Regions from separate parts of the Methylobacterium sp. J-001 genome, predicted to be linked through region 2. Evidence: riboswitches for the same ligand, from Rfam matches in the RefSeq annotation. Region 2 holds a riboswitch; the other holds the start of a gene.
What was found. Region 2 has a riboswitch for thiamine pyrophosphate ahead of thiO (glycine oxidase ThiO). Riboswitches for the same ligand answer to the same signal wherever they lie in the genome.
Positions count from the first base shown of each region.

Region 1: it holds a riboswitch for thiamine pyrophosphate, as region 2 does, so the genes downstream of both, thiC (phosphomethylpyrimidine synthase ThiC) here and thiO (glycine oxidase ThiO) in region 2, are expected to answer to the same signal.

Region 1 covers NZ_JAKSYN010000227.1:166,012-180,548, reverse strand. The annotation lists gene MKK65_RS30430 (hypothetical protein) at 1-161, shown strand, start outside; gene MKK65_RS30425 (acyltransferase family protein) at 171-1,232, opposite strand; gene MKK65_RS30420 (HNH endonuclease) at 1,338-1,712, opposite strand; gene MKK65_RS30415 (alpha/beta hydrolase) at 1,735-2,574, opposite strand; gene MKK65_RS30410 (hypothetical protein) at 2,691-3,035, opposite strand; gene MKK65_RS30405 (DUF6516 family protein) at 3,038-3,319, opposite strand; TPP riboswitch at 3,530-3,636, shown strand; gene thiC (phosphomethylpyrimidine synthase ThiC) at 3,707-5,593, shown strand; gene MKK65_RS30395 (TY-Chap domain-containing protein) at 5,616-6,149, opposite strand; gene MKK65_RS30390 (hypothetical protein) at 6,407-6,742, shown strand; tRNA gene MKK65_RS30385 (tRNA-Gly) at 6,927-7,001, shown strand; gene MKK65_RS30380 (O-antigen ligase family protein) at 7,327-8,643, shown strand; gene MKK65_RS30375 (glycosyltransferase family 25 protein) at 8,952-9,767, shown strand; gene MKK65_RS30370 (hypothetical protein) at 10,308-11,990, shown strand; gene MKK65_RS30365 (DCC1-like thiol-disulfide oxidoreductase family protein) at 11,987-12,370, shown strand; gene MKK65_RS30360 (5-oxoprolinase subunit PxpA) at 12,555-13,316, shown strand; gene MKK65_RS30355 (5-oxoprolinase subunit B family protein) at 13,313-14,050, shown strand; gene MKK65_RS30350 (biotin-dependent carboxyltransferase family protein) at 14,047-14,537, shown strand, end outside.
Region 2 covers NZ_JAKSYN010000148.1:50,681-65,217, reverse strand. The annotation lists gene map (type I methionyl aminopeptidase) at 185-1,012, shown strand; gene radC (RadC family protein) at 1,064-1,750, shown strand; gene MKK65_RS19090 (circularly permuted type 2 ATP-grasp protein) at 1,846-3,285, shown strand; gene MKK65_RS19085 (alpha-E domain-containing protein) at 3,350-4,297, shown strand; gene MKK65_RS19080 (transglutaminase domain-containing protein) at 4,320-5,147, shown strand; gene MKK65_RS19075 (hypothetical protein) at 5,211-5,966, shown strand; gene MKK65_RS19070 (peptidase domain-containing ABC transporter) at 5,963-7,735, opposite strand; gene MKK65_RS19065 (thiamine phosphate synthase) at 7,861-8,487, opposite strand; gene MKK65_RS19060 (thiazole synthase) at 8,484-9,287, opposite strand; gene thiS (sulfur carrier protein ThiS) at 9,290-9,502, opposite strand; gene thiO (glycine oxidase ThiO) at 9,499-10,722, opposite strand; TPP riboswitch at 10,787-10,915, opposite strand; gene MKK65_RS19045 (glycosyltransferase) at 11,368-12,474, shown strand; gene MKK65_RS19040 (adenylate/guanylate cyclase domain-containing protein) at 12,655-13,914, opposite strand; gene rpoD (RNA polymerase sigma factor RpoD) at 13,992-14,537, opposite strand, start outside.

The DNA of each region.
Region 1 (14,537 bases), on a different contig from region 2:
TGGTCTGGGACGCGACCGAGACGGGCGCCCAGATCGAGGTCGAGGGCGATCAAGCGGTACCGGACCGCTTCCCAATCCGCCTCACGGACGGGGCCGATCCGCGACCAGCCGCAGTGGCGTGGCGGAAGAGCCGCCGGATCGGCGTCGCCTTCGAGGGCTGACGTCCTTCGTCACGTCGCCGCCAGGGTCGAGCGCGGGCGTGGCCCGGCCACCAGCCGGAACTTCTGAGGGCGCACGAACAGCAGCTTGAGCGGCGTGTCCCGCACCATTCGTTCCAGCGCCAGCGGCAGCAGCAGGGCGGCAGCCATCACGATCAGACCGGCGAGGCCGATATCCGTGACAAGCTCGGTGCGGACCAGGATTTCGCGGGTCGCGGCCATCGGCAGCGAGAAGGCGAGATAGATGACGATCGAGCGCCGGCCACAGGTCCGCAGGCCCTCGGCCACGCCGCCGCCCGCCCGCTCGATCAGGGCGGCCATGACCACGATCGCCAGGGCGCCGGCCGCCCCGAGGGCGAGGCTGACCAGCGGCAGGCTGGCGAGCGTCGGGTAGACCGAGCTGCCGGTCTGGGTCAGGGCGAGCCAGCCTTCCACGGCGGCCCAGGCGACGAGACCGCAGAGCGCGAGGCCGGCATGCCGGCGCGCCCCATCGGCCAGAGCGAAGATCCGACCCGCGAACAGGTAGCCCGCCACGAAGTAGACGTAGCGGCCGCAGAACTCCTCGATCAAAGTCGCATCGCTGCGGATGTCGGCGATCTGCAGCAGGGCGGCGCCGGCGAGCAGCATTCCGGCCGGGCATCGGCGCAGGGCCTTGGTCACCACGGAAAACACCGCCAGCAGGTAGACGAACCACAGGCTGGAATACGGCTCGACCAGCGCATGGGCGAGATGGGCGGCGAACGCCCCGGGCCCGGAATCGCCGACGATGCTGCCGTAGCGGGCCGCCGACTGGATCACGAGCCAGAGCAGGTAGAAATACGCGAAATGCACCACCCGGCGGTCGGCAAACAGGCGCCAGTCGCGGTCGATGACCCGGCCCAGGAACAGGCCGGACAAGAGGAAGAAATCCGGGATCCGAAACGGCTTTGCGAAGGCCACCACCGGGTGGAGGAACCCCTCCCCGCCCATCGCGACGCCGGTGCCGATGGCGGAATGCATCATCACCACCAAAAGGATGCAGATCCCCTTGGCGACATCCACCCAGGCCAGCCGCCCGTCCCCTGCCCCGCCCATCGTCCAACTCCGCGATCGAGGTGAGTGTGGAGCGGCAAGGTTAGCGGGGATGCGTGCCCGGCTGCGGAACCTGCGGACGTGCTGAGCGCCGGGTAAACGGCCGGCTCAATCCCGGCGCCGCCCGGCCCGGCGGTCGCGGGTCATGCGGGTGGCGGCGTGGAAATCGTCGGGCTTGCCACGGATCCAAATCAGGAAGCGCGCAATCTCCGGATCGGTCCGCAGGGCGTCGACATCGGCAAGCCGCTTGGCGATCTCGGCCTCGCTGTAGCGGGCATGAATCGCCGAATGGCAGATCTGGTGCAGGCGGACCGTGCCCTGATGGGTCCCGCCCTTCAGCTTCGGGGTGAGGTGATGGCGGCTGGAGCGGGCGCGCGGCGGGATCGGCCGTCCGCAGAGCGGGCAGACCGGATCCGCCCGGGGGGCGGCGCCCGGCATATCCGGGTCGTCTGCGTTCCAGCGCCAGGAGCGGCGTCCGACCAAGCGATCCCTCCTTCCATCCCGATCAGGGCACAGCGCCGTCCGCCGCGAGACAGGCCGGCCCGACGCGCCCGCGAAACGCCGCCTCGGCCTCGCGGTCCCGGATCCCGACGATCGAGACGTGGTCGCCCGGGACCAGCTCGAACCGCGCCCGGGGGCCCGCCGCCGCCGCCAGCGCCCGGGCGAGCTTCGCCGGCACCACCGGGTCGTCGGCGCCCTGAACGATCAGGACCGGCTCGGTCCCGCCGCGGATGCGCAGGTCCGAGCGGAAGGTGTCGCGCAGGAGCCAGGGCGGGGCCAGCGGGACATGCAGCCGCACGGCGTGCGTGAGCGAATCGAACGGTGCCTCCAGGTAGAGCCCGATCGCCTCGATATGCCCGGCCATGGCCACCGCCACCGCGGCCCCCAGGGAATGCCCATGCAGCAGGATCGGCGCCCCCGGGGCGCGTTCCATCGTGGCCGCCACCGCCGCCATCCCGTCGCGGATCAGCCCGTCCTCGCTCGGCGATCCCGTCGAGCCGGGATAGCCGCGATAAGCCAGCGCCAGCACGCCCCATCCGGCCCCGCGCCACGGATCCGCAGCGAAGCGGGCGGCATGCGGCTGGGGCCGGGAGCCGTTACCGTGGAAGCTGATCACCACCCCGCAGCCCGGACGCGGCGGCCGCCACAGGGCGAAGAGCCGCTCGCCATCCGCGGTGGTCAGGGTGATCGCCTCGGTCCCGGGCGGCGCGAACCGGTCGCGGGCCGGCTCACCCGCCCAGGCCGCCCCCGGATAGATCAACCGCCGCTGGAACACCGCGAGGGCCACGAGCGCGGCCAGATAGACCAGGACCACGCCGGCCAGCACCAGGAGCAGGATGCGCATTTTTGAAGATTGGGTTGAGAGACCTTGATAGCTGCGTTTCGCTCGTCTGAGGAGGCGAGGCCGATTGGTGGCCGGGCAGCCCCAATCCTATCGCGCGCGCTCAATCAGGCCGTGCATCAAGCCGCCTTCCGGATCGTGAAGTCGACATGCACGGTGTCGTAGGGAAACACGATCCGCCCGTCCTCTGTACGATCCAGGACGCCCGCGTTCAGGAGCGCATGCACGTCGCCATGCGTGTTCTTGACGTCGCGATCCAGCAAGCGCGCCACGGCCCGCAGCGACATCGGTTCCTGCCCGGCCAGAATCCGGATCAGCTCCCAGCGGCGGGGCGTCAGGACGGTCCACAACCGCTCGACCGTCGGAAACGAGATGAAGGCGCCCTGCTCCTCGCCGCGGAAAGCCGCCAGCGCCCGGACAGTGCTGTCTTCGATGGTGGAGACACCGATGGTCACGGTCTTCATGGTCATCTCCAGGATGCGACATCGGCCCAGAAGTCCGCCATCAGGGCCTCTGAGCTTGTAAAGGTGTAAGGCACTTCCCGCTCGCCGATATGCTTGTGGTCGCCCTTCCCGGCCTCGTTGTCGTAGCGGAGCACGCAAGCACCCTCGACCACGAAAGCGAGCCGATACTTGAAGCCGTGGGCGCTTCCACGAACCGGAGACAGCACCCTCCAAACGACGAGTTCGGCGAACGACCGATCGGCCGTGACCTCGATCCGTTCCCTGAACAGCAGTGCGGCGTCCATGACGTTGGCGAGAATGCCAACGGACCAGGTCGTTGGCAAGCGTGCCAACAGGCATTCGGAGAGGAGCTTTCCCACATCCCGGCAGCGGTGATCCGATCCCGGCGGCGAGCCGCGCGGTGGTCCGCCCCGCTACCATGCCGAACCGCGCGATCCTGTCAGCCCCGCCCCGCACCACAGCATTGACAAACCCATTGCCGAGGCCGAGTCTTGAACCGTTCCGAGGGGGGCCCTGCGAGGGGGCTGAGATTGGGCACGCTGCCCTGACCCTTGAACCTGATCCGGCTCATACCGGCGGAGGGACGGGAACCTGCGGCTGCATGCGTGCGGCCGGATCTCATCTCAGCCATCGCGTGGTCCGGAGCGCTCCAACACGAGGAGAGGCCCACGATGAACGCACCCGTTCTCCCCAAGGACGTGAAAGGCAGCCCGGAGACCGTGACCACGGGTCCGGTCACCGGATCGCGCAAGGTCTATGCGAGCCCGGCCGGCCGGTCGGACATCCGCGTGCCCTATCGCGAGATCGTCCTGTCCGATCCGAAAGAGGAGCCGGTGCGGGTCTACGATCCGTCGGGCCCCTACACCGAGACCGACGCGCGCATCGATCTCACCGCCGGCCTGCCCGGCGTGCGCGAGCCCTGGATCGCGGCACGCGGCTACACCGCGGTCGAGCCCCGCGCGGTCAAGCCCGAGGATAACGGCTTCGCCGGCGACAAGCTCGTGGCCCCCTGCCCGGCTGCCCGCACGATCCGCAAGGCTGGCCCCGGCCAGATGGTGACGCAGTACGAGTTCGCCCGGGCCGGGATCATCACAGAGGAGATGATCTACGTCGCCCACCGCGAAAACGCCTGCCGCGACGCGATGCTGGCGGGTGCCGAGGCCACGCTCGCCGACGGCCAGAGCTTCGGCGCCTCGGTGCCGCCGTTCATCACCCCCGAATTCGTCCGCGACGAGATCGCCCGCGGCCGGGCGATCATCCCGGCTAACATCAACCACACCGAGCTCGAGCCGATGGCGATCGGCCGGAATTTTCTGGTCAAGATCAACGCCAATATCGGCAACTCGGCCGTCACCTCGTCGGCGGCGGAAGAGGTCGAGAAGCTCGTCTGGTCGATCCGCTGGGGCGCCGACACGGTCATGGACCTGTCCACCGGCCGCAACATCCACAACATCCGCTCGTGGATCATCCGCAACAGCCCGGTGCCGATCGGAACCGTGCCGATCTACCAGGCGCTCGAGAAGGTCGGCGGCGACCCGCTCAAGCTCGATTGGGAGGTGTTCAAGGACACCCTGATCGAGCAGGCCGAGCAGGGCATCGACTACTTCACCATCCATGCCGGCGTGCGGCTGGCGCATGTGCCGCTGACCGCCCGGCGGGTGACCGGCATCGTCTCGCGCGGCGGCTCGATCATGGCGCGCTGGTGCCTCGCCGGGCACCGGGAATCGTTCCTGTATGAGCATTTCGACGAGATCTGCGACATCATGCGGGCCTACGACGTGTCGTTCTCGCTCGGCGACGGCCTGCGCCCGGGCTCGATCGCCGACGCCAACGACGCGGCCCAGTTCGGCGAGCTGGAGACGCTCGGCGAGCTCACGAAGGTGGCCTGGGACAAGGGCTGCCAGGTGATGATCGAGGGCCCCGGCCACGTGCCGATGCACAAGATCAAGGTCAACATGGAGAAGCAGCTGCGGGAATGCGGCGAGGCGCCGTTCTACACACTCGGCCCGCTGACCACCGACATCGCCCCGGGCTACGACCACATCACCTCGGGCATCGGCGCGGCCATGATCGGCTGGTTCGGCACCGCGATGCTCTGCTACGTCACCCCGAAGGAGCATCTCGGCCTGCCCGACCGGGACGACGTGAAGACCGGCGTGATCACCTACAAGATCGCCGCCCATGCCGCCGATCTCGCCAAGGGCCACCCGGCCGCCCAGCTGCGCGACGACGCGCTCAGCCGCGCCCGGTTCGACTTCCGCTGGGAGGACCAGTTCAACCTGGGGCTCGATCCGGACACCGCCCGCCGCTACCACGACGAGACCCTGCCCAAGGACGCCCACAAGGTCGCGCATTTCTGCTCGATGTGCGGACCAAAATTCTGCTCGATGAAGATCACGCAGGATCTCCGCGCCGAGGTTCTGGCCATGGAGGAAGCCGGCGCGGTGATCGGCGCCGCGCCTGCGATGTCCAAGGCGGAGGCCGAGGCCGGCATGCGGGCGAAGTCGCAGGAATTTCTGGCCGAGGGCGGCAAGCTCTACGTCGACGCCGCCGAGTGAGCGCGCGGCACGCCCCGTCCGGTCAGGACGTGGGCGTGCCGCATCCGGCGCCGCCCCCGCGCGGCGCCGTGATCGAGATCGCCGAATCCGGCTCCGCTCCGTAGGCATCGTAGAGTGCGGCCAGCATCAGATCCGCGGCGATGCCGAGATTCGGAGGGTCTCCGAGGAAGATCGTGCGGGAAAAATTCGTCCGGGGGTCCTCCTGGACGTAATGGAGAGCGCGCAACACGGCCTGCGATTGCGCGTCGAGCTCGAAGGCCGGGCTGCCGTACGCCCCCGACGAGGCTTCGCACAGCATCTCCGTGTCGAAGGGCTGGAAGATGCACTGGACGTAATGCATCGGCCGATCGCGCAGCGCGACGACGACGAAGCGGTCGCGCGACGTTTCGACCGGGCCGCGCCGATGGATCCTCTCAAGGCGCGCCACGATCTCGCAGCGATGCTGCAGAACAAACGCCTCCCGCGGCGACAGCCCTGGGCGCGCCTGCGGGCTGGCCGGAGCGGCGGCGCTGAGGGCTGTGGTCATGATCACAGCCGCCATACGGATCCGGCGCATGGGCGCCTCCCGACGCACGCCTCCGCCGGTGGTGCGGCGGCAGTCGTGAGCCCCCGCCCCTCGCGAAGCGCGACCTGAGCGACCTGAGCGACCTGAGCGACCAGAAGAATCGTAAGTTCGCGCGTCTTAGGTAACAGGATCTTCATCGCGAGTCCGGCCGCGGCTCGGCCATCCCCTGCGCTGGGGGGCGCCATTAACGAGCTGTTAGGCCGCAGATCCGCTGAATCCCCCAATCACAGGATCGTAGGAGATCAGCCATGGATATCCGTCCGCTGAATGCGACGACGCCGGGGCCACAGGGTCTCGACGCCCTCGCGGCGACCGCGACGTCGGCCGTCACGCAGGAAACCGCGCCGGCGCAGGCCGCAACGCCACCGCTGGAGCCGGCGGTAAAGCTCGACATCGCCCCAACCGGCGACAAGGCACGCTACATCCAGGATCCGGATACCAGCGCGATCGTGTTCCAGGTGGTCGATCCGAACTCGGGCAACGTGGTGGAGCAGCTCCCGAGCGAGACGGCCCTCCGCAACCGAGCCTACGACGCCGCCCGCGAATCGCACGCCGCCGCGGGCAATCTGTCTCGGATCGCCTGAGCGCGCACACCCGGACCTTTTGGCGACCGCACCCGTCCCGCAGGCGCCGCGATCCCGTCGATACCGAAAACGCCGTTTGACGCCGTTGCCGCCCGGCTGTTAGATCGCTCCCGTACACGGGCGCACGGAGCCCCAGCGAAGCCACGGCCTCGCTGGCGCAGATACCACCGCACCGTTCGTGTCCGCGGGCGTAGTTCAGTGGTAGAACGTCAGCTTCCCAAGCTGAATGTCGTCGGTTCGATCCCGATCGCCCGCTCCAATTCCGTTCATCATACTCGTCGATCCGATTTTTCCCGGAAGCGTGTCGCGCTCGCGGGTTAGGGCGACCGCGTGGCCCAACGGTCGGCGTGTCATCGGTCTCGCGGTTTCGACGCCCTGCCCAATTGCGGCCTGGGACTGGCCGATCCCCCCGGCCTACCTCGTTTGGCGGAATCGGACGGGCGGCGGCTCTGGTCTGTGTTCACGTCCGGACGGCAGCTTTGCCAGCCTCGCGGCGATCGGGATGAGCAGGTGGAGCCTGGCTCGAGACTTCGCTGACTGGGATCTGGCAGAGCCGGCGTCGGGGAAGTCTGGGACGGGGTGCGATGGCGGTGCGTCGAGATCTGGCAGCCTTCGGACCCAGGGATCCCGAGCTGGCCTGGCTTCAGCCCGGCGACGAGGGTTCGGTCGCCGGCTGGCCGCTTGGTCGTTCCGGCGTTCGTCGACACCGCACCATCGCGCTACCGCGCCTCGGGCTGTCCGCGATCCCCTGGATCCTGCTGATCATGCTGGCGCCGGTGAGCGGCGAGCAGGTGAAGCTGCCCGGACTCGAAAAGCTGGTCTGGCTCGGAGCCGATCTGGCCGCCCTCGCCTTCCTGGTCCTGCGGCGCGATCTCGGCAGCACGCTGTTCGGAAGTCGGCCGATCATCCTGCTCTGGCCGGCGCTCGCGATCCTGTCGGCAACCTGGTCCCTGACCCCCGGCATCTCGGTTTATCACGGCGTCCAGCTGCTCGCCACGATCGTGGCCGGAATCGCCCTGCGGGCCACGATGGGATTGTCGGGTATCGTCCGGATCGTCTTCCTGGGGCTCCTGGGCGGACAAATCCTGTCGGTCGTGTTGGGCGTGGCCGCGCCTGGACTGACCCGCGGACTCAGCGGGGAATGGTCGGGGGTCTATTCACACAAGAACGTGCTTGGGGGTTTGATGAGCCTCCAGCTTCTCTGTGCCGCCTGCCTCTTCCTTCAGGGCTGGCAGCGGGCCCTGACGGGGGCGGCCTTCCTGGGAGCGCTGGCGCTCCTCGCCTCCTCCCATTCCGCCACGGCCCTGGTGGCCGGAGCTCTGGGACTCGCGCCGCTCAGCGTGATCATTGCGTGGCGCCAGGGCAACCTGGTCACGGGCGTCTGCTTGGGTTTCGCGATCGCGCTTGCCGGGATCGGCATCCTGGTCGCCGCGACCTACGGTGCAGACCTGTCGGCCCGTCTCCTCTCCGATCTCGGCAAGGACACGACGCTGACCGGCCGCACGATCCTCTGGCAGTTCGGTATCGATCAGTTCTGGCGGGAACCCGTCATCGGCATCGGCTACAAGGCCTATTGGGAAAGCCCGATTACGACCGCGCCGTACCTGCACTTCACCACCCAGCAGAAGCTCTGGTTCTTTCACAACAACTTCATCGACGTCGCGGTCGCGTTCGGGATTCTCGGCCTCATCGTCTTCACGGGCGTGATGCTGGATACGGCCCGCCGGGTGGTCCAGCATTTCGCGCGCGCGCCGGGCTACATCGAGGCTTGGCCGATCCTGTTCCTGACCCAGACCAGCCTCCTCGTCGGCTTCGAATGCCCGCTCTTCGTGAATCATGGGCTGCATCAGCTCCTGCTGGCAGCGAGCCTGCCGCTTCTCCGGCCGCGGCAGACCGGCTGACGGACGATCGGGGTGGGCGCAGGATTGCGGGCGCATCGCCGGGGACGACAATCGCCACGACGCTCGAATCGGAAAGAAAATCGGAACTGCTGAAGGCCACGGACGGCTTATCAGTATCGTTTCACGTCCGGTCGGTGACGAGATCTTTATGTGTGAGACCAATTTTATTTATCGATCGAATTAAAGACGAAAACTTTAAGATAAATCTTGACCTGCGACCTCCGTAACTTAGGTTTCGTGTTTTTGGCACCCGCATGCCGAGAGGCGCAAGGCTCGCAATTTGGACGTACGGCGACTACTGAATTCGGATGCGCAAATTAATTGTAAAACTCTCGCTTTTTGCGCAATATCGGGCAGCAAAGGTCCGTACCATGTGCTGCATTGCAATATCCATCCCGCGGTTCCGTGAGAGACATGCCTATATTACACGGCATCTCCAGACGATCTGGGGTCCTGATTTCGAGATCATCGGCATCGACGGGGCGGTGGCGGGTCGGGACGCATCGCCCGGGTCCGATCTGAGCGCCGGACAGGTCGGCTGCGCGCTGTCGCACTTGGCCGCCTACGAGGCCGTGGTCGCCCGCAATCTGCCCTGGGCGCTGATCGTCGAAGACGACGCAGTGCTGCCGCCCGATATTCACGACATTCTCATCCGGGTCGAGGCAACGCTGCGCCGAGGCGACGTGGTCCTGCTCTACAATCGTCCGCAGTATCGCGCCGCCTTCAGTACCGTGAACGCCGACTCGATTGGCGATTACCGGTTGTGTCTGCCCATGAGCATGGGCGGTCTCGGCACGACGGCCGCATACGTGATCACCCGGCAGGCAGCGGAAGGCATCCTGAAGGCGAACCAGCCCGTGGTGGCCGCCGCTGACAACTGGGGATATTTTTACGAGCGCAGGGCTTTCACGCGGGCACGGGTGATGTCGCCGAACCCGGTCTCGCTCAAGCCGTTCGAATCCACGATCTTTCCGTCCGGATCGAAGATCGGCAGTGTCATGAAAGGGAGCCGTCTGCTCCAACCCCTGCTTGCGGCCAGACGCAGGTTCCTGACCGCACGCATGACGGGGAATACGGTGCTGGTGGACGAAGTCTCGCCCTACGCGAACCTATCGCCGCAATAACTGAGATCCATGAGATCTAGGCATTCGTTGATGTAACGACGCGACGTCCACACGTCCATCGACGCGATCATCTTCGATCAATCAGTCCAACATTCCCCGAACGCCAGCCGAGACCCTTCGCGTCACGACAGGGACAGCACCGCAAAGTCGCTTCCGGTATCGTGCGCTGCAGATCCGTATCTCAGTTCGCAAACGCTGCACGCGTTCGAGATTTGGAGCTTTGCACCTGCAAACACCGCGGAGCCCATTCGTCGAGTGCGGGTGACTGAGACTGGGCTTTTTTTCGTGCCGAGGCGGAGGCCGTTCCATCTGACGTGCCACGCTGTGAGCCTGCACGTAACCCCAAACCGCAACCGAAAGGCGTAGCCGGGTTCCGTCGTCTTTAACCATGGACCGGGATCGAACCGTGACAGTTTGGCTGTCGAAGCGCGGAGGAATCGTGGTCGCACCGGCGGTCCCGTTGAAACGACGCATCCAGAGCCACCCGGCCGCCGCGCTGCCGCTGCGCCCGCCACGATCCTGAGGCAGCGAAGACTGACGATGATCCGCTCGTTCTCAACCACCGGTCCGAACGCGACCTTCTCGCTCCGGGCATCCTGGCTGGCTGGCCCGATCTTCTTCGCGGTGGCGCGGCCGTATCTCATCGTGCTGGCGCAGACCATCGCTCTGCTGATGGTGATCAAGCTGTTCCGGGTCATCGAAGAGCGGAATAACGTCTACGGCATCGTTCCGCCGCTGCTGCTCGCCGCCGCGATGGTGCGACGGACCTATGCGCCCTTCGACAAAGCCGCGGTCCGGCTGCTGCAGCTGATCGGCGTGATCTCGGGGGCTTATGCCCTCGTCCACTACCCGCTCTTCCCGGTCGTCGAGCACGGCTTCAAGGTGATGGCGACGCTGTGGGCCATCGTCGTCCTGTGGGTCGCAGCCGTCGCCTCCGGGATCCTGTGCCTGCGCTGGCCGTCGCTCGGCGTCGTGGGGGCGGCCTATCTGGTCTGGAGCAAGCATGCCGTCATGCGGGTGACGGGGCTCTGGCACGGACACATCATCGATGTCCTGCCGCTCGCCGAGGTCGGCGCCTGCCTGCTGGCCGGTCTTGCCGTCCTTGCGCTGACCGAGCGCCTGAGCGCCCGGCCAAGCGTGAGCGGTTCGACGAAGAGCGACATGGCAACGGCTTGCGCGCTGTTCGCCAAAATCCTGATCGCCGCGGCGATCAGCATCCACCTGGGAAACTACTACTCGTCCTTCCTGGCCAAGGTGACGCTGGATGCCGGCCCGACCTCCTGGCTTATGGGCAACGACCCCGGAAAGCTCTTCAGTGTCGGCCTCGACAACAATCACGTCTTCTACGCGAGTTCATCCTGGCTGGTGGATGGCATGCGGGCGATCCTGAGCCATGCCGGGCCGGTGACGAATGCACTGATCCTGCTGGGACAGGGGGCGGCACTGGTGGGCATCCTGATGCCGCGGCGCTGGCTCGTGGTCCTGCTGCTCGGCTTCGACGCGATGCATCTGTCCATCGTGGTCGTCATGGGGGCGAATTTCGCCCCGTGGATCCTGCTGAACCTGGCGATCGGCGCCGTGGTGGTGAGCCGGCACTATCAGAAGCCGCCGCTCGTCATCGGGCTGTTCTCGGTACTGTTCATCCTGACCGACAACAGCTTCATGACCCAGGCCCGGCTCGGCTGGTACGACACCGCAGCCAACAACAAGATGTACGTCCTGGCGGTCGATAAGGACGGCGGCCGACACTACGTCCCGACGAACTTCTTCACGTTCTACTCGTATCCCTTCGCCCACATGGCCTACGGCTCGCCGGATGCCGAGACCGCCTTCGCCCTCGATAACCCGAACGGCGGCACACAGGTCTACCGCAAGGTGCTGGCCTCGCTGACCTGCGACGTGCCGGTTTTGACGACCCGGGACGGCGCCGGGCAGGATCTCGCCAAGAACGAGATCAACCGGCCCGCGGTCGATGCCTATATCCGTGGCTATCACCGGCTGGTCAGCCGGATCGTCGACACGCTGGGGGCGTTTCCCCACGCCTTCTACCCGCATCACTTCTTCGTTCCGCACCAGCACGGGGCGAGCTTCGACGGCGTGCCTCTGCACGACATCGTCGCCTACATCTACCGGCGTGAATCCGTCTGCCTCAGCCTGCAGGACGGCGTGCCGGTCCGGCGGCTGGTCTCGGAAGCCGAGCATCGGATCGATTTGAAGCCATGACCGACCACGCCCTCACCGTCGTCTACGACGGCGAATGCCCGTTCTGCAGCAACTACGTCCGCCTGATGGCCCTGCGCCGGTCGGTCGGCAGCGTGGTGCTCGTCGATGCCCGCGCGGGCGGCCCCATCGTCGCGGAGCTCGCCCGACGGGGCTATGACCTCAACAACGGCATGGTCGTGCGGCACGGACAGACCCTGTATTACGGCCCGGATGCCCTGGTCCTGCTCTCGACCCTCAGCGAGGATCGGGGCGTTGTCGGACGAACCCTCGCTCGGCTCCTGCGCGACCCGTCCCGCGCCCGCCTGCTCTATCCGGTGATGAAGCTCGGCCGGCGCGCGACCCTTGCCCTGCTGGGCCGCAAGCTCATCGCGCAGGCGTAACGCGGGCCGACGATCCGAAAAAGACCCATCCGGCATCGACCTTGCTCCCGATCCCATGTCCACCCTGCCATCGCCATGGCGCTCTCGACTTCTGACCGTCGCGGGTGTGGAAGGAGCAGATCCGGTCGCGATGCGCGCCGCCTGCTCTGTCGGGCCGTTGCGCAGCAGGAAGGGGACGAGCCCGTTGGCCAGCGTGGACCTGAACTCCGATCTCGGCGAGGGCTACGGCGCCTATGCCTGCGGCGACGATGCAGCGATCCTCGGCATCGTCACCTCCGCCAACGTCGCCTGCGGCCTGCATGCGGGCGATCCCGAGATCATGGCCAGCACCTTCGCCTTGGCGAAGGAACGCGGCGTGGCGGTGGGCGCCCATCCGGGGTTTCCGGATCTCTGGGGCTTCGGACGGCGGCGCATGCCGTTCACGCCGCCCGAGATCGAGCGGCTGGTGGCCTATCAGGTCGGCGCCGCCCAGGCGCTCGCCGCCTATGCCGGCCACCGGATCACCTATGTGAAAGCCCACGGCGCGCTTGCCAACCTCGCCGCCGAAGATCGCGCGGTCGCCGATGCCATCGCGAAGGCCGTCCGGGCGGTCGACCGCGACCTGGCGCTGCTCGCCATCGCGCTCACCGCGCAAGTGGCGGCCGGCGAGGCCTGCGGCCTGGAGGTCCACCAGGAGATCTTCGCCGATCGCGGCTACACCGAAGCCGGCCAGCTGATCCCGCGCAACCAGCCCGGCGCCCTGATCACCGAGGCCGATGCGGCCGCAGAACGCGTGCTGCGCATGGTCGAGGGCGGCGCGATCCTCACCGCCTCGGGCAAGGCGCTGCCGACCCCGATCCGCTCGATCTGCGTCCACGGCGATTCCGCCCACGCGTTCGCCACGGCTCGGGCGGTGCGCGCCCGGCTGGAGGGGGCCGGCGTGACGCTGGCACCGTTCCGGCCATGAGCGGGAGTGAGGACGAGCCCCGGCTCCTCGATTCCGGTGAGGCGGCCCTGGTGGTGGAGTTCGGCAGCGTCGTCGATCCGGCGATCAGCGACCGGGTCCTGGCCCTCGACGATGCCCTCGGCGCCGATCCGCCCAAGGGCCTGCGCGAGCGCGTTCCGACCTACCGCTCCCTGATGCTCCATTACGATCCGCTGGTGCTCGACCGGGAGGCGCTGGCGGAGCGGGTCCGGGCGTTGGTCGCGGGCGCCGTGGCGCGCGCCGGCACGCCGACCCTCTGGACCCTGCCCTGCTGCTACGACCAGCCTCACGGCGAGGACATCGCCCAGGTCGCCGAGCGCACCGGCCTGTCGCACGACGCCGTGGTGGCGACCCATGCCGGGGCGACCTACCGGGTCTACATGTACGGCTTCGCCCCGGGCTTCGCCTATCTCGGTGGCCTGCCCAAGACCCTGGCGGTGCCGCGGCGCGCGAGCCCCCGGCCGCCGCATCCGCGCAACGCCGTGGTGATCGGCGGCGGCCTCGCCGCGGTGGCGACGGTGCCGATGCCGACCGGGTGGTACGTGATCGGCGCGACCCCGGCCCGGCTCTACGCCCCGGAGCGCGAAGAGAGCTTCTTTATCAGCGCCGGCGACCTGATCCGCTTCGAGCCGGTGGATTGCGCGACCTTCGATACCCTCGACGCCCGCGAGGCGGCCGGCGAGCGCGTGGCCCGGCGCGGAGAGGCCGTCCCATGACCGCCCTTGTCGTGGAGGCCGCCGGCCCGGGAATCACCCTGCAGGATGGCGGCCGGCACGGCTACCTGCGCTACGGCATCACCGCCGCGGGCCCGATGGACCCGTTGATGCACGCCACCGCCAACCGGGCGGCGGGCAATCCCCTCGACGCCACCGCCATCGAGGTCTCCACCGGCGGCCTCACGCTCACGGCCGAGGGCAGCCCACTCGGGATCGCGATGGTCTCGCGCAGCTTCCGGATCACCCTCGACGGGGCCGCCCTGCCTGACTCGGTCGCGCTGACCTTGGAGCCCGGCCGGACGCTGACGGTTCGCGCGGGCCCCTCCGGCGCCTGGGGCTATGTGGCCGTGCAGGGCCGCATCGACGTGGCACCGGTCCTCGGATCGACGGCGACCCACACCCGGTCCGGCCTCGGCGGTCTCGACGGGCGCGGGCTCGCCGCCGGCGATCGCCTCCCGGTGGCCGAAGCCCGCCCCGGTGAGGTCTC
Region 2 (14,537 bases):
CGGGCGAATCTGCCCGGGCGCTCCGGGGCACCTCGCGGCCGCTTATGCCGCCAGCCCCGCGGCCCGCGCAAGCCTCCCCCGCCGCGCACCCGCGCTCCGTCCGACGCACGCGGCTTGGCCTGCCGCGCCCCGCACCGTACATAGGTCGAGCACCCGATTTACGACGCCGCAAAAAGTCTCGACGATGCAACAGGAACAGGCCACTGCGCAGGGCACGCGCCGCGCGCCGGAGCCGCCGATCCACGGCCCCGAGGGATTCGAGGGCATGCGCCGGGCCGGGCGCCTGACCGCCGAGGCTTTGGACGTCCTGATGGAGGCGACCCAGCCCGGCGTCACCACTGAGGAGCTCGACAAGCTCGCCTACGAATTCGCCATGGATCACGGCGCCTATCCGGCCTCGCTGCTGTATCGCGGCTATCCGAAATCAATCTGTACCTCGATCAACCACGTGGTCTGCCACGGCATTCCGAACGACAAGCCCCTGCGTGAGGGCGACATCATCAATCTGGATTGCTGCCTGATCCTCGACGGCTGGCACGGCGATTCGAGCCGGATGGCCTATGTCGGCGAGGTTCCCCGCAAGGCGCAGCGCCTGTGCGAGATCACCTACGAGGCGTTGATGCGCGGCGTCGCGGCGGTGAAGCCCGGCGGCTCGACCAACGATATCGGCCGGGCGATCCAGACCTTCGCCGAGAGCGAGCGCTGCTCGGTGGTGCGCGACTTCTGTGGCCACGGCCTCGGGCGGATCTACCATGACGCACCGACGATCCTGCATTACGTCGAGGCGAGCTACGACGTGCCGTTGAAGCCAGGCCAATTCTTCACCATCGAGCCGATGATCAATCTCGGCCGCCCGGCCGTGAAGGTGCTGGGCGACGGTTGGACGGCCGTGACCCGCGACCGGTCGCTCTCCGCCCAGTTCGAGCATACGGTGGCGGTGACCGAGACCGGCGTCGAGATCTTCACGATCTCGCCCAAGGGCCTGCACCAGCCCATCAATCCGGCGGCCTGACCGGCTGTGGCTCGGGAGGACGGCGCGGCGGGGTTTTTCTCCGAGAGCGCCATGCCCTCCGCGAAGGAGGCGCCGCATTATCACGGTCATCGTGATCGCCTGCGGGAGAAATTCGCGGCGGTTGGCGATGCCCTGACGGATTACGAGCTGCTGGAGCTGGTCCTGTTCCGGGCGATTCCCCGGCGGGACGTGAAGCCCCTGGCCAAGGCGCTGGTCGCCCGCTTTGGCAGCTTTGCCGAGGTGCTGAGCGCCGCGCCGGCCCGGCTGATGGAAGTCGAGGGCGTGAGCGCCGGGGTCGCCGCCGACCTCAAGGTGATCGAGGCCGCCGGGCGGCGGCCCGCCCGGGGCGCGATCCGCGAGCGCGATCTGCTCAATTCCTGGAGCGCGCTCCACGACTATCTGCGCGCCACGATGGCCTTCGCGCCGCGCGAGGAATTCCGCGTCCTGTTCCTGGACAAGCGCAACCAGCTCATCGCCGATGAGGTGCAGGGACGCGGCACCGCGGATCATACACCGGTCTATCCCCGGGAGGTCGCCCGCCGGGCCCTGGAGCTTTCGGCCACCGCGATCATCCTGGCTCACAACCACCCGTCGGGCGATCCCAATCCATCGGCAGCCGACGTTGCGATGACCCGCGAGATCGTTTCGGTGCTGGCACCACTCAAAATTGTGGTGCACGACCATGTCATCCTGGGTCGAAACGGACATGCCAGCCTGAAAGGCCTCAAGCTGTTCTGATCTTCCTGTGATCTTGAGCGTTGTCGACCACGGGTATAGCCCTGGTGGCTGGCGCGCCTCTTGCCTGAAGAGCAGGAGCGTGAGGGAGAATCGGAATGGCGTTGACGGCCTTCGACGAGATGAACGGGATCGGCAACGGCGCCGCCGATCCGGCCGCCGTCCGAGACGCCTACGGCAAGCTGAAGAACTGGCTCGAGACCACCCCGCCCGAGCATTTCAACACCCGCCGCAGCCAGGCCGAGCTGCTGTTCCGCCGGATCGGCATCACCTTCGCGGTCTACGGCGACAACGAATCGACCGAGCGGCTGATCCCGTTCGACATCATCCCCCGGGTGATCACCAAGCCGGAATGGGATTTCCTCGAGCGCGGGCTCAAGCAGCGGGTGACCGCGATCAACCTGTTCCTGAAGGACGTCTACGGCGCCCAGGAATGCATCAAGGCCGGCATCATCCCGGCCGATCTCGTCTACAGGAACGCCCATTACCGGATGGAGATGCGCTCGTTCCGGGTGCCCCACGACCTCTATGTCCACGTGGCCGGGATCGATATCGTCCGCACCGGCGAGAAGGACTTCTTCGTCCTCGAGGACAATGCCCGGATCCCGTCCGGGGTCTCCTACATGCTGGAGAACCGGGAGGTGATGCTGCGCCTGTTCCCGGACCTGTTCTCCAAGCACCGGGTCGCCCCGGTCGAGAACTACCCGGACGCCCTGCTCGCCACCCTGCGCAGCCTCGCTCCGGGCTCGGCCACTCGCGACCCGACCGTAGTGCTGCTGACCCCCGGCCGCTACAATTCCGCCTTCTACGAGCACTCGTTTTTGGCTGATAAGCTCGGCGTCGAGCTGGTGGAGGCCTCCGACCTCTTCACCAAGGACGACGTCGTGTACATGCGCACCACCGAGGGGCCGCGCCGGGTCGACGTGATCTACCGCCGCCTCGACGACGATTTCCTGGATCCCCTCGTATTCCGGCCGGATTCGGTGCTCGGCGTGCCGGGCCTGATGAACGCCTATGAGCGCGGTTCCGTGACACTAGCCAACGCGGTCGGGACCGGCATCTCGGACGACAAGGCGGTCTACAGCTACATGCCGGAAATCGTGAAATTCTTCACCGGCGAGGAGCCGATCCTGCACAACGTGCCGACCTATCGCTGCCGCGAGAAGGAGTCCTTCGCCTACGTGATGGACAACCTGTCCGAGCTGGTGGTGAAGGAGGTCAACGGGTCGGGCGGCTACGGCATGCTGGTCGGGCCGCATGCGAGCAAGCGCGAGATCGAGGATTTCGCCAAGAAGCTGAAGCACGCACCGGACGGCTTCATCGCCCAGCCGACCCTGTCGCTCTCGACCTGCCCGACCTTCGTGGCCTCCGGGGTCGCCCCACGCCACGTCGACCTGCGGCCCTTCGTGCTGTGCGGCGCCGACCAGATCCGCATCGTGCCCGGCGGGCTGACCCGGGTCGCGTTGAAGGAAGGGTCTTTGGTCGTCAATTCCAGCCAGGGCGGTGGTACGAAGGATACCTGGGTGCTCGACGCCTGAGGGAGCTGCCGCTCCCCGCCATCAGACGCGCCGCCTGCCGCCGAGCCCATCCGAGTCGCAAACCATGCTGTCCAGGACTGCCGACAACCTCTTCTGGCTCTCGCGCTACGTGGAGCGCGCCGACTTCGTCGCGCGTATCCTCGACGCGGCGCACCGGCTGGCCTCGCTGCCCACGAGCTATGGCGGCGGCGAGACCAACGAGTGGGAATCCGCCCTCGCCTCGGCCGGCGACCCGGACCTGTTCAAGCCGCACTACAGTGTGGTCAACGCCGACACGGTCTGCGATTTCCTGGCGTTCAGCCCGCACAACCCGTCGTCGATCCGCTCCTGCATCGAGTCGGCCCGCGAGAATGCCCGCTCGGTCCGTACCGCGCTCACCACCGAGATGTGGGACGCGATCAACGGGGCCTGGCTGGAGCTGCGCAACTACGCCGGCAAGGAACTCAGCCGTGACGAGTTCGGCCGGTTCCTCGACTGGGTGAAAACCGTCTCGCTGACCTTCGACGGCTCGGCCTTCCGGACGATGCTGCGCAACGACGCCTTCTGGTTCACCCGCCTCGGGACGGCGATCGAGCGCGCCGACAACACCGCCCGCATCCTCGACGTGAAGTACCAGATCCTGCTGCCGCAGAACGAGACGGTTGGGGGCAGCCTCGATTATTTCCAATGGACCACGATCCTGCGCGAGGTCTCGGCCTTCAACGCCTATCACTGGGTCTATCGCGAGAGCGTCAAGCCGCTGCTGGTGGCCGACCTCCTGATGCTCAACAAGCAGATGCCGCGCTCGTTTGCCAATTGCTACGGCGTGATCGTCGAGTATCTCGACCTCATCGCCGATGCCTATGGAAGGCGCGGCCCGAGCCAGCGCCTGGCGGGCAACATGCTGGCCAAGCTCGACAGCGAGGATATCGACCGCGTGTTCAACTCGGGGCTCCACGAGTTCGTCGAGGCGTTCATCGCGGAGAACAACAGGGTGGGCGAAGCCATCGCCAAGCAGTATCTGGTCGGCTGAACAGGACGGACAGGCCCGGCGCATGCGCATCCGCGTGGTCCACGAGACCATCTACACCTACGAGCAGCCGGCCCGCGGGCTCGTGCAGGTCATGCGCCTGACGCCGCGGGACCATGACGGGCAATATGTCCGCACCTGGCGGATCGACACTTCCATCGATGGGCGGCTCACCGCCCGCGAGGACGGCTTCGGCAACATCGTCCACTGGTTCACCCCGGACGCGCCGGCGGATGCGCTGACCATCCGGGTCACCGGGTCGGTCGATACCGAGGACACCCACGGGGTGGTTCGCGGGACGGTCGAGCGCCTGCCGGACGCGTTCTATCTGCGGGACACGGATCTGTGCGCGACCAGCGCCGACCTGCAGATCTTCGCCGAGCGGGTCGCGACCGATGGGGACGGCACGCCGCTCGCGGTGCTGCATCGCCTGCGCGGCGCTGTGCCAGAGGCGGTGGCCTACGAGGCCGGGCCAGCCGCCAACGCCGTGCCCGCCAACAAGGCGTTCGCTGCCGGCAAAGGCGTCTGCCAGGATCTGACGCACGTCTTCATCGCCGCCGCCCGCCATCTCGGAATCCCGGCCCGCTACGTCGCCGGTTATCGTGCCCGCGACGACGGCGAGGCCGATGTCGAGGCCCCGCATGGTTGGGCCGAAGCCCTGGTGCCGGATCTCGGCTGGGTGGCGTTCGATCCGTGCTACGAGAACGCACCGTCGGACGGATACATCCGTGTCGCCACGGGCCTGGACTATCTGGGCGCGGCGCCGATACGCGGCAGTCGTACCGGCGGCGGCACCGAGACACTGGACGTCAAGCTCCGCGTCGAGCAAGGCAGAGGCGCCGCTCAATCCTGATTCCCGAAAGACGGGCCGCCGGCTGGACGACAGCCGGAGGCCATTCGCGAGAGCCCGAAAGCCATGACCTACTGCGTCGGTGTCCTCGTCGAGGAGGGGCTCGTGATGGTCGCCGACACCCGTACCAATGCGGGGCTCGACGACATCTCCACCTACCGAAAGCTCCACCATTTCAATGTGCCGGGTGAGCGGGTGATGATGCTGGCCTCGGCCGGCAACCTGTCGATCACCCAGTCGGTCCTGAGCCTGTTGCAGGAAGGCGTGCCCGGCGACGAAGGCGAGCCGGCCGAGAAGCTTATCGAAGCGCCGACGATGTTTCAGGCGGCGCAGCTCATCGGCCGCGCCATTCGGCGGGTCCGGGCGATCGAGAAGGACGGGTTCGAAGCGGCCAGCATCCGGTTCTCGATCTCCCTGCTGTTCGGCGGCCAGATCGCCGGCGAGGATATGCGGCTGTTCCTCATCTACTCGGCCGGCAACTTCATCGAGTGCAGTACCGATGCGCCGTTCCTCCAGATCGGCGAGCACAAATACGGCAAGCCGATCCTCGACCGCGCGGTGAAGTTCGAGAGCGACCTCTACGACGCCCTGAAGGTCAGCCTCGTCTCGATGGATTCGACCATGCGGTCGAATCTCGGCGTCGGCCTGCCGATCGACATCGCGGTGGCTCGCCGGGGTGCCCTCGACTTGGAAGTGAACCACCGGATCGAGGCCGGCGAAGGCTATTTCCACGATCTGCGCGAGCGCTGGTCGGCGGCGCTCCGGGCTGCGCATCGGGCGATCCCGCGCCCACCCTACGGGCCGGCCGCGAAACAGGGCTAGATTGCCGGGTCGAATTCGTTTGCGGCGGCGTGTCCCATGGAGCGTGTGTAATCCTCCCAGAGTGCAGCGTAGAGCGGAACCGTTTCGAGCAGATCCTCGTGCCGGCCCTCGGCGAGTAGGCGGCCGGCATCGAGGACGAGAATCCGGTCGGCTTGGCGTGCGGCGGCCAAGTGGTGCGTGACGAGGATCAGCAGCCGCTCGCGGCCCCAGACGGTGAGGTTCCGCTCCATCGCCAGGGCGGCTTCCGGATCGAGGAAGGCGGTCGGTTCGTCGAGGAGCGCTACCGGCGGGTTGCGGATCACCGCCCGGGCGATGGACAGGCGCTGGCGCTGACCGCCGGACAGGGTCCGGCCACCCTCGCCGAGGGGCGTATAGAGGCCGCTGGGCAGGCTTTCGACCAGCGCCCGCAGGCCGGCGAAGTCCAGCGCTGCATCGAGCGCTGCGGAGTCCGTGTGCTGGCCGGCGAGATTCTCGCGCACGCTCCCGGAGAACAGCACCGTATCCTGGTCCACGGTGCCGATCTGGCCCCGCAGCCAGCGGGGATCGTAGTCGCGCAGATCCGCGCAGCCGATCTCGACCCGGCCGGTATAGTCCCGCTGCAGGCCGAGCAGGATCCGCAGTAGCGTCGACTTGCCCGAGCCGTTGCGACCGACGATGGCGACGATCCCGCGCTCCGGCAGGGTGACGCTGAAATTCTGCAGGGCCGGCCGCGTGGTGCCCGGATAGGTCAGCGAGACGCGATCGAGCCGGATCCCGCCTGGGCCGATCCGGCGCACGGGTGGATGGCGGTTCGCCCGCTCGCGAGGCAGGTCGAGGAAGCGGCCGATCTCCCGGAGCGCGACGTTCACCTCCTGGGTCATGCGCAGGATGTCGGCGCTGCTCAGGAGCGGGCCGGTTATCCGGGCCGACACCACCTGGATCGCCAGGAACTCGCCGACTGTCAGGTGCCCTCCATAGATGCGCCAGCAGCCGACGCCGATCACCAGCAGCGTCATGGCCCGGGAGACCGCCTGCGACCGGAGCCCGTATCGGCGTTGCAGGTCCATCACACTGCTCAATTCGCTGAGCATGGTGTCCGTCACTGCATTCCAGCGCCGCATGCGACCGGCCTCCAGCGCGAGCGCCTTCACCGTGGGCAGGCCGGTCACGCTCTCCGCGAGGGTGCCGTCGCGGACGCCCAACGCCGTGTAAAAAGCTTTCGCGGATTTCCAGATGCCGCTGATCTGGTTGCTGGCAACCACGATGATGATGGGCGCCGCGACGACGAGGACGGTCCCGACGACCACGTTGTAGTGGACGACGAGGCCGAACGCGACGAGGGCGCCGCCGGCGTCGATCACCGTGTTCGGCACCTGATGCAGGACGAAGTCCCGGATTTTCGTGATCTGTTGGAAGTGGTTCAGGACGTCACCGGACTTGAAGCCGGCGCCGTCGATTCGCACCCGCAGCAAGTGCGCGAAGACCCGGCGCGACATCCGTCGGTCGAGGAAGATTGCGAGTTCGATGATCAGGCGACCGCGGAACGCGGTGAGCAATACCTCCGCGCCGATCGACAGGATGGCGAGGACTGCCACACCGAGCAGGGGGAGGTCGGCCCTCCCGGCCACGATCGCGTCGACGATCCGCTGGGTCGCCACCGGGAAGACCAGCCCGACGCCGTAGCTGGCCGCGACGGCGAGCAGCAGCCGGACGACCTGTCGCCGGCGCAACGCGAGGGAACGGCCGAGCCAGCGCCAGCCAAAGGACGATCGGTCTGTCCGCAACGTCACCCCCCCGAATCGGGGGCGGATTGAGGCATACATTCTCGGCCCTGACGACCCGCTCCAAGGCGGGTTCGGGGCTCACCGAGATCGATCGAGTCTTGGCCGTTCGGCCAGGCCGAGACCGGCCTCGATCACGCGGCGCAAGCGGTCAGGAAAGCACGGGCGGCGGTGGCGGGGTCGGCCGCGCGCATCAGGCCACCCATCACGGCGATGCAGGCGGCCCCCGCGTCCCGGCACTCGGGTATGCGGTCGATCGTGACACCGCCCAAGGCTACCACCGGCAGGCCGGCGCGCAGGGAAGCGGCGATGCCCTCCGGGCCGAGCGCAGGGCCGTAGCCGGGTTTGCTGGCGGTGGGATAGATCGGGCTCAGCGTGACGTAGTCGGCGCCGGCGGTGGCGACCTTCTGTACCTCGGCGGAGGTGTGGGTCGAGACGCCGATCAGCGCGCCGGGTCCCAGAATCGCGCGCGCCGCCGCAATTGTCTCCAGTTCGCTCCCGCCACCGAGATGCACGCCGTCTGCGCCGAGCGCCCGAGCCAACGCGACATCGCCGCCGACCGTCAGGAAGGCGCCGGCCGCGCGCGTCCGTGCGGCGATGTCCGCGCCGAGTTGCTGCCGTACTTCTGGCTCCAGGTCGCGATCGCGGAACCAGATCCAGCGTGCGCCGCCGTCGAGAACCGCCTGGACACTGTCGGCCAGCGGACGGGACAGCCCGTGTCGATCCGTTACCGCCAGGAGCGGCGACGGCAGCGTTCTCACGAGCCGACGAGACCGAGTTGCGGGCTCGACGGATCGGCCCGGCCGCGGCGCGGGATCCGGCCGGCGCAAAAGGCGTCGCGCCCGGCCTCGACGGCGCGGCCCATGGCCCGGGCCATCCGCACCGGATCGTCGGCCTTGGCGATGGCGGTGTTGATCAGGCAGGCGGCGGCGCCGAGTTCCATGGCGATCACCGCGTCGGAGGCCGTGCCGATGCCGGCATCCACGATCACCGGCACCTGCGCGCGGCGGCAGATCAGCTCGATATTCGCCGGGTTGGCGACGCCCATGCCAGAGCCGATCAGCGACCCCATCGGCATGATCGCGGCGCAACCGAGATCCTCCAGCCGCTGGCAGACCACCGGGTCGTCGTTGCAATAGGGCAGGACCACGAAGCCCGCGTCCACCAGGTGGCGGCAGGCCTCGATCAGCTCGGCCACATCCGGGTAGAGGGTCTCGCGGTCGCCGATCACCTCGACCTTGATCCAGTTTGTCTCCAACGCCTCGCGGGCGAGTTCCGCAGTCATGATCGCGTCGCGGGCGGTCTCGCAGCCGGCCGTGTTGGGCAGGAAGCGTTTGCCCTTGAGGATCCGCACCGTGTCGGAGCCATGACCCTGGAGCGACACCCGACGGATCGAAGCGGTCACCACCTCGGCTCCTGAGACCGCGACGGCGTCGCGCATGATCGCCTGGGTCGGGTAGCCAGCGGTTCCGATGAACAGCCGTGAGGACAGCTCCACACCGGCAAGGGTGAAGCGATCCGCCTCGGCGTCGGGGCGCAGCGGCGTGACAGTCTGGTCCATGGTCAACCTCCCTGCATGGCGCGGACGATCTCGACGCGGTCGCCCTCGGCGACCGGGGTCGTGTCCCAATCCCGACGGCGCAGCACGCGCCCGTTCAACGCGATGGCGACGCCCTGCGGGCTTTCGATACCGGTTTCCTCAGCCTCGATCCGGAACAGGGCCGCGATGGTCTCGACAGCGTGCTCGCGCGCTTCGCCGTTCACGAGGAGCCTCATGCCGAGGCCCTCCGGGGTTCGGGTTGATCGAAGCGCGCCCGGGTGAACGGCTTGGCGATCTCGGGTAGCGCGCCATTCGTCACCAGCGCAGCGACCGCGTCGGCCGTGATCGGGGCGAGTAGATAGCCGTTGCGGTGATGGCCAGTTGCGGCGACGAGGCCCGGCGCCAGGGTGTCGATGATCGGTGCGTCGTCGTCCGAGGTCGGGCGGTAGCCGCTCCACACGGCTTCGACTTCCATCTCCTCAATGCCGGGCAGCACCCGGCGGGCGCCCTCCAACAGCGCGTACAGGCCGCCGGCGGTGACACCGGGGCGGAAGCCGCAATCCTCCACGGTGGCACCGACGATCAGTTGGCCGTCGCTCTTCGGCGCCATGTGGACCTGCTCGGTCCAGATCATCCGGCCGAGGGTGCCGGTGCGGGCGGTGGTGCGCAGGGCCAGCGATTGGCCTTTGAGCGGCCGCACCGGAAGGGCCAGGGTCTCGGGCAACAGACCGCCCTCCCCGCTCCAGGCGCCCGAGGCCAGAACGACGGTGCCGGCCGTCACGCCCTGATCGCCGACGCGAATACCGGTGACCGTTCCGCCGGACCAGTCGAGGGCCGTGACGGCTGTGTGCTCCATCAGGATCACACCGGCACGCCGGCAGGCGTCGGCCAGCGCTGCCATAACCAGGCGCGGATCCACCTGATGATCCAGCGGGCAATGGACCCCCGCGGTGACGGAAGGGCGTAAGCCCGGCTCCAGGCGCCGCACCTCTGTACCTGCCAGCCATGTGGCGTCGAGGCCGGAGCGGCGCTGGAGGTCGAAGCGGAACCGCAGGCGCTCGACCTCATCGCGGCCGATGGCCACCACGACGGTGCCGTCCGGCCGGTAATCGATCGGAAGACCGGTCTCGGCCTCGAGTGCGTCACGAAAGGCCGGCCAGAGCCGGAGAGATTCCAGGGCGAGGGGGAGAAGTGGATCCGAACCGGGCTCGTGCTCGGCGGCCGGGGCTAGCATGCCGGTGGCGGCCAAGCTCGCTCCGGCCCCGATCGTGTCGCGCTCGACAACCACGACCGAGCGGCCAGCCCGGGCCAGACGCCACGCGATCGACAGCCCGATCAGCCCGCCGCCGACGATGGCCACGTCAGCCCGCGGAGGCAGGGCTGCTTGCGCAGAGAGGCCGACCGGATTGCGGCGGTGTCCGATCGGTGAAGCGGGGCGGTCAAAGGCCAAAATCATCTCCGCGGGATTCCGTTGCGGAGATCGGGCCGTCGGCTTCGATAAGAAGCTGTAGCCTACCTTTCGGATGGCCGCGGTCCAATCCCTACGCCGGTATGAGCCGGATCAGGTTCGAAGGATTTCCGCGCCGCAGGTCCGTGAGGACGTGCCAGCGGTTTCTCAGCCCCTTGCCGGGGATCTCCCTGGAACAGCATCCGATTTGGTACCTGGCGCGGCCTCGGTCAACCCCGACGTCGCCGGTCCAGCCGGCACCGGAGAGTTTGCCTGCGTCGCAGCCATGGATCGCATTCCAATCGGGACGAACCCGCTTGAACGAGTCTCGTCATATCGAGGTCTCCATGCGGCAAGCTCGGCCGCGGAGCGCTTTCCTTCCCAACCCTGCAAGCAAATTAGAAATCTCGTTAGATCATTGTGTCTTCCCGATCTTAATTATTGATATTATTGGTATTTATGGGAATATGAAAGTCTCATAGGCCGATATATTGTAATTACAAGGCTAAAATTTTACAAATTTGCCGTGTAATATCGGCAGAAATTCCTCGCGAGAAATGACGATAGCGAACTTGTTTCAACGAACGTTAGGATATCGGGTTGCAATGCAGGCTCATTCAAGCCGCGGGAAGGCATCGATTTGGATTTGAGAACATGAATAGTTTCGGGAAGAAAATATGTCTCTCAATGATTGTGAAGAACGAGGCGCATGTCATTCGTCGATGTCTTGATTCTGTGAGGCCAATTATTGATCACTGGATCATTGTCGACACCGGTTCGACAGATGGCACCCAGGATGTCGTTCGCGCGGTGATGGCAGATGTGCCGGGTACGCTCGTCGAGCGCCCCTGGGTCGACTTCGCGTTCAACCGAACCGAGGCCTTGCGGCTCTCGCGTCCACATGCGCAGTATTCCTTGATCATCGATGCCGACGATCGATTAATCATCCCGGAAGGATTTATTCTGCCCAAGCTAAGTGCGGCCGGGTATATGTTTACCATCCTCGATGAGCATACTAAATATTGGCGTATTCAATTGGTAAAAAATAACAAAGACTGGCGATATCGCGGTGTTCTACACGAATTTCTGGAGTGTCGAAAGGATCCGCCGACGCCCACGCTTCCGCTCGCAATGCATCGCGGCAATGATGGCGCGCGTCATCGCGATGAGCTTTCGGAGCGACGCGATTTGGCCGTGCTGGAAAAGGCACTGGCCATCGAGAAAGACCCCTTCATGGTCGCACGATACACGTTCTACATCGCGCGATCTTATCGCGATGTCGGCGACGATTTGAAGGCGCTGGAGTATTACCTTAAGAGAGGCGATCTCGGGTATTGGAAAGAAGAAATATATATCAGTCTATTGAATGCAGCTTGGCTAATGGAAAAATTTGGCAGCCCCGAACACGAGGTCCTGAAGCTGTACGACCGCGTAATCCCAATCTGTCCGGGCCGAGCGGAAGCACGCCACAGTGCCAGTCAATACTGCCGCCGGATGAAAAATTTCACGGCAGGCTATCGCTACGCAGAAGCAGGGCTCTCCCTGGCGGCGCCAAAAGAGGGTATTGCGATAATGCCGTGGATCTACGAATTCGGGTTGCTGGAGGAATTCTCGATTGACGCCTATCATACAGGGCAGTATCGCGACTGCGGGGCTGCGTGCCTGAAGATACTTGATCTGTCGGGCGTTCCCAATGAGGTTCTTTCACGAACTGCTGATTTGGCTCGCTTGGCCCTCGTTAAAATAGCCGAACCCGCCTAACGTATGGCGTAATTCTCACGATGTTCGTCACCATTCCAGCAGAAATAGCTTCGGAGTATAAGCGCGAACGATTATCAGCGCCGCCAATCACAGTACCTGAGGACTATAGGCCTGATGCCCGCCGGGCATCTGCGTGTTGATGACGGCGCCAAGGTAGCGGGAGCATTTTGCGCGAGACGGTCAACTCGGTTTGCGCGGGCGCAGAAATTTCGGCCGGAACACCGCCATGGGCTCGCGGAAACCGTCGAGAACATGCTCGCCGAGCGGAATCGGATCCCCCCAGAGAAAATCAACGAAGGGCTTCGACATCAGCAGCGGCTCGCCGAGCAGGCGGTTCAGTCGGGCGAGCCGACTGGCGAGGTTCACGTCTCGGCCGATGACTGTGAAATCCAGCCGGGAGCCCGAGCCGACATTGCCGTAGGCGGCTTCGCCGTGATGGAGCGCGATTCCGGCCGCAACCGGTACGGAGAACTGATGCAGGGCATTGGCCTCGTCGAGGGCCGCGAGCGCGTGCTGGGCGGCGGTAAGTGCGCCCTTGGCTGCCCCCCCGAGATCGTCACCGGATTCTCGAAAGATCGCCAGCAAGCCATCGCCCAGATATTTCAGGACTTCGCCACCTTCGCGCTCGATCGGTGGCACCAGGCAATCGAAGAAGACGTTGAGCAGCCCGACCGCCTCCTCGGGGGTCATGTCGGCGGAGGTGCGGGTGTAGTCGCGCATGTCTGCGAACAGGATCGCCGACCGGATCCGCGTCACCTGCCCGCGACGGATGTCGCCCGCCAGGATCGCCCGGTGCGGCTCGTCGCCGACATAGAGCCTCAGCACGTGATCGAGCTGCTTGTTGAGGACGCGCATCTCCACGACGGCGGCGAGCGCGGGCATGACAAAGCGCAGGATTGCGATGTCCTCATCGCGAAAGCCCTCCGGGGCCCGGGTGGCGAAGGTGATGCCGTTCTTGGTGCCGTTGGTGAAGAACAGCGGCGCAACGACGTAGTGGGTGTAGCCGCCGGCCTTCAGGTCGGGGATGATCGCGTAGGCATCGTCCGGGGTCTCGGAGATGTCGAGGATCAGCCATTCGCCGGTCTCGTGGACCGTGTGGAACGGACTGTTGAGATAGGCCTCCCGCGATCGGCCCCCGTGCGGGAACAGGCGCACGCTGGTGCCGCCGTCCCGGGTCCAGACCCGCCCGACGCCGGCATATTCCGAGTGCAGGGTGTCGATCGCCGTGGAGGCCCGATCCACTGGCACGCCGACCGCGATCAGGCGCTCCGCGAGGCCGGAGAGCATGTCCTCGGCCTTCTGCAGCCGGGCACCCTCACCGAGCAACCAATCACGGATGCCCACCGACGGCTGGAGCGCGCCGAAGGGCACGTCATCGGCTTCCGACCCGTCCGCGAAGGCCGTCGGCAATCCGGGCGTTGGCGGGCGGCGTTCGAGCATGGCGCCAAGGTGGGGACCGCGCAGCCGCCTGGCAACGCGGTCGGAGGAGAGGCGCCGCGGTAGGCCGCGACGGGGGCTCAGTTGTCCAGGAAGCTCCGGAGCTTCCGGCTGCGCGAGGGGTGCTTCAGCTTGCGCAGGGCCTTGGCCTCGATCTGCCGGATGCGCTCGCGGGTGACCGAGAATTGCTGGCCGACCTCTTCGAGAGTGTGGTCGGTGTTCATGCCGATGCCGAAGCGCATGCGCAGCACGCGTTCCTCGCGCGGGGTCAACGACGCCAGGACCCGGGTCGTGGTCTCGCGGAGGTTCGACTGGATCGCCGCGTCGATCGGCAGGACGACGTTCTTGTCCTCGATGAAGTCGCCCAGGTGGCTGTCTTCCTCGTCGCCGATCGGCGTCTCGAGGGAGATCGGCTCCTTGGCGATCTTCAGGACCTTCCGCACCTTCTCCAGGGGCATGGCCAGCTTCTCGGCCAGCTCCTCAGGGGTCGGCTCGCGGCCGATCTCGTGCAGCATCTGGCGCGAGGTCCGGACGATCTTGTTGATCGTCTCGATCATGTGCACCGGGATGCGGATGGTCCGGGCCTGGTCGGCGATCGATCGGGTGATCGCCTGCCGGATCCACCA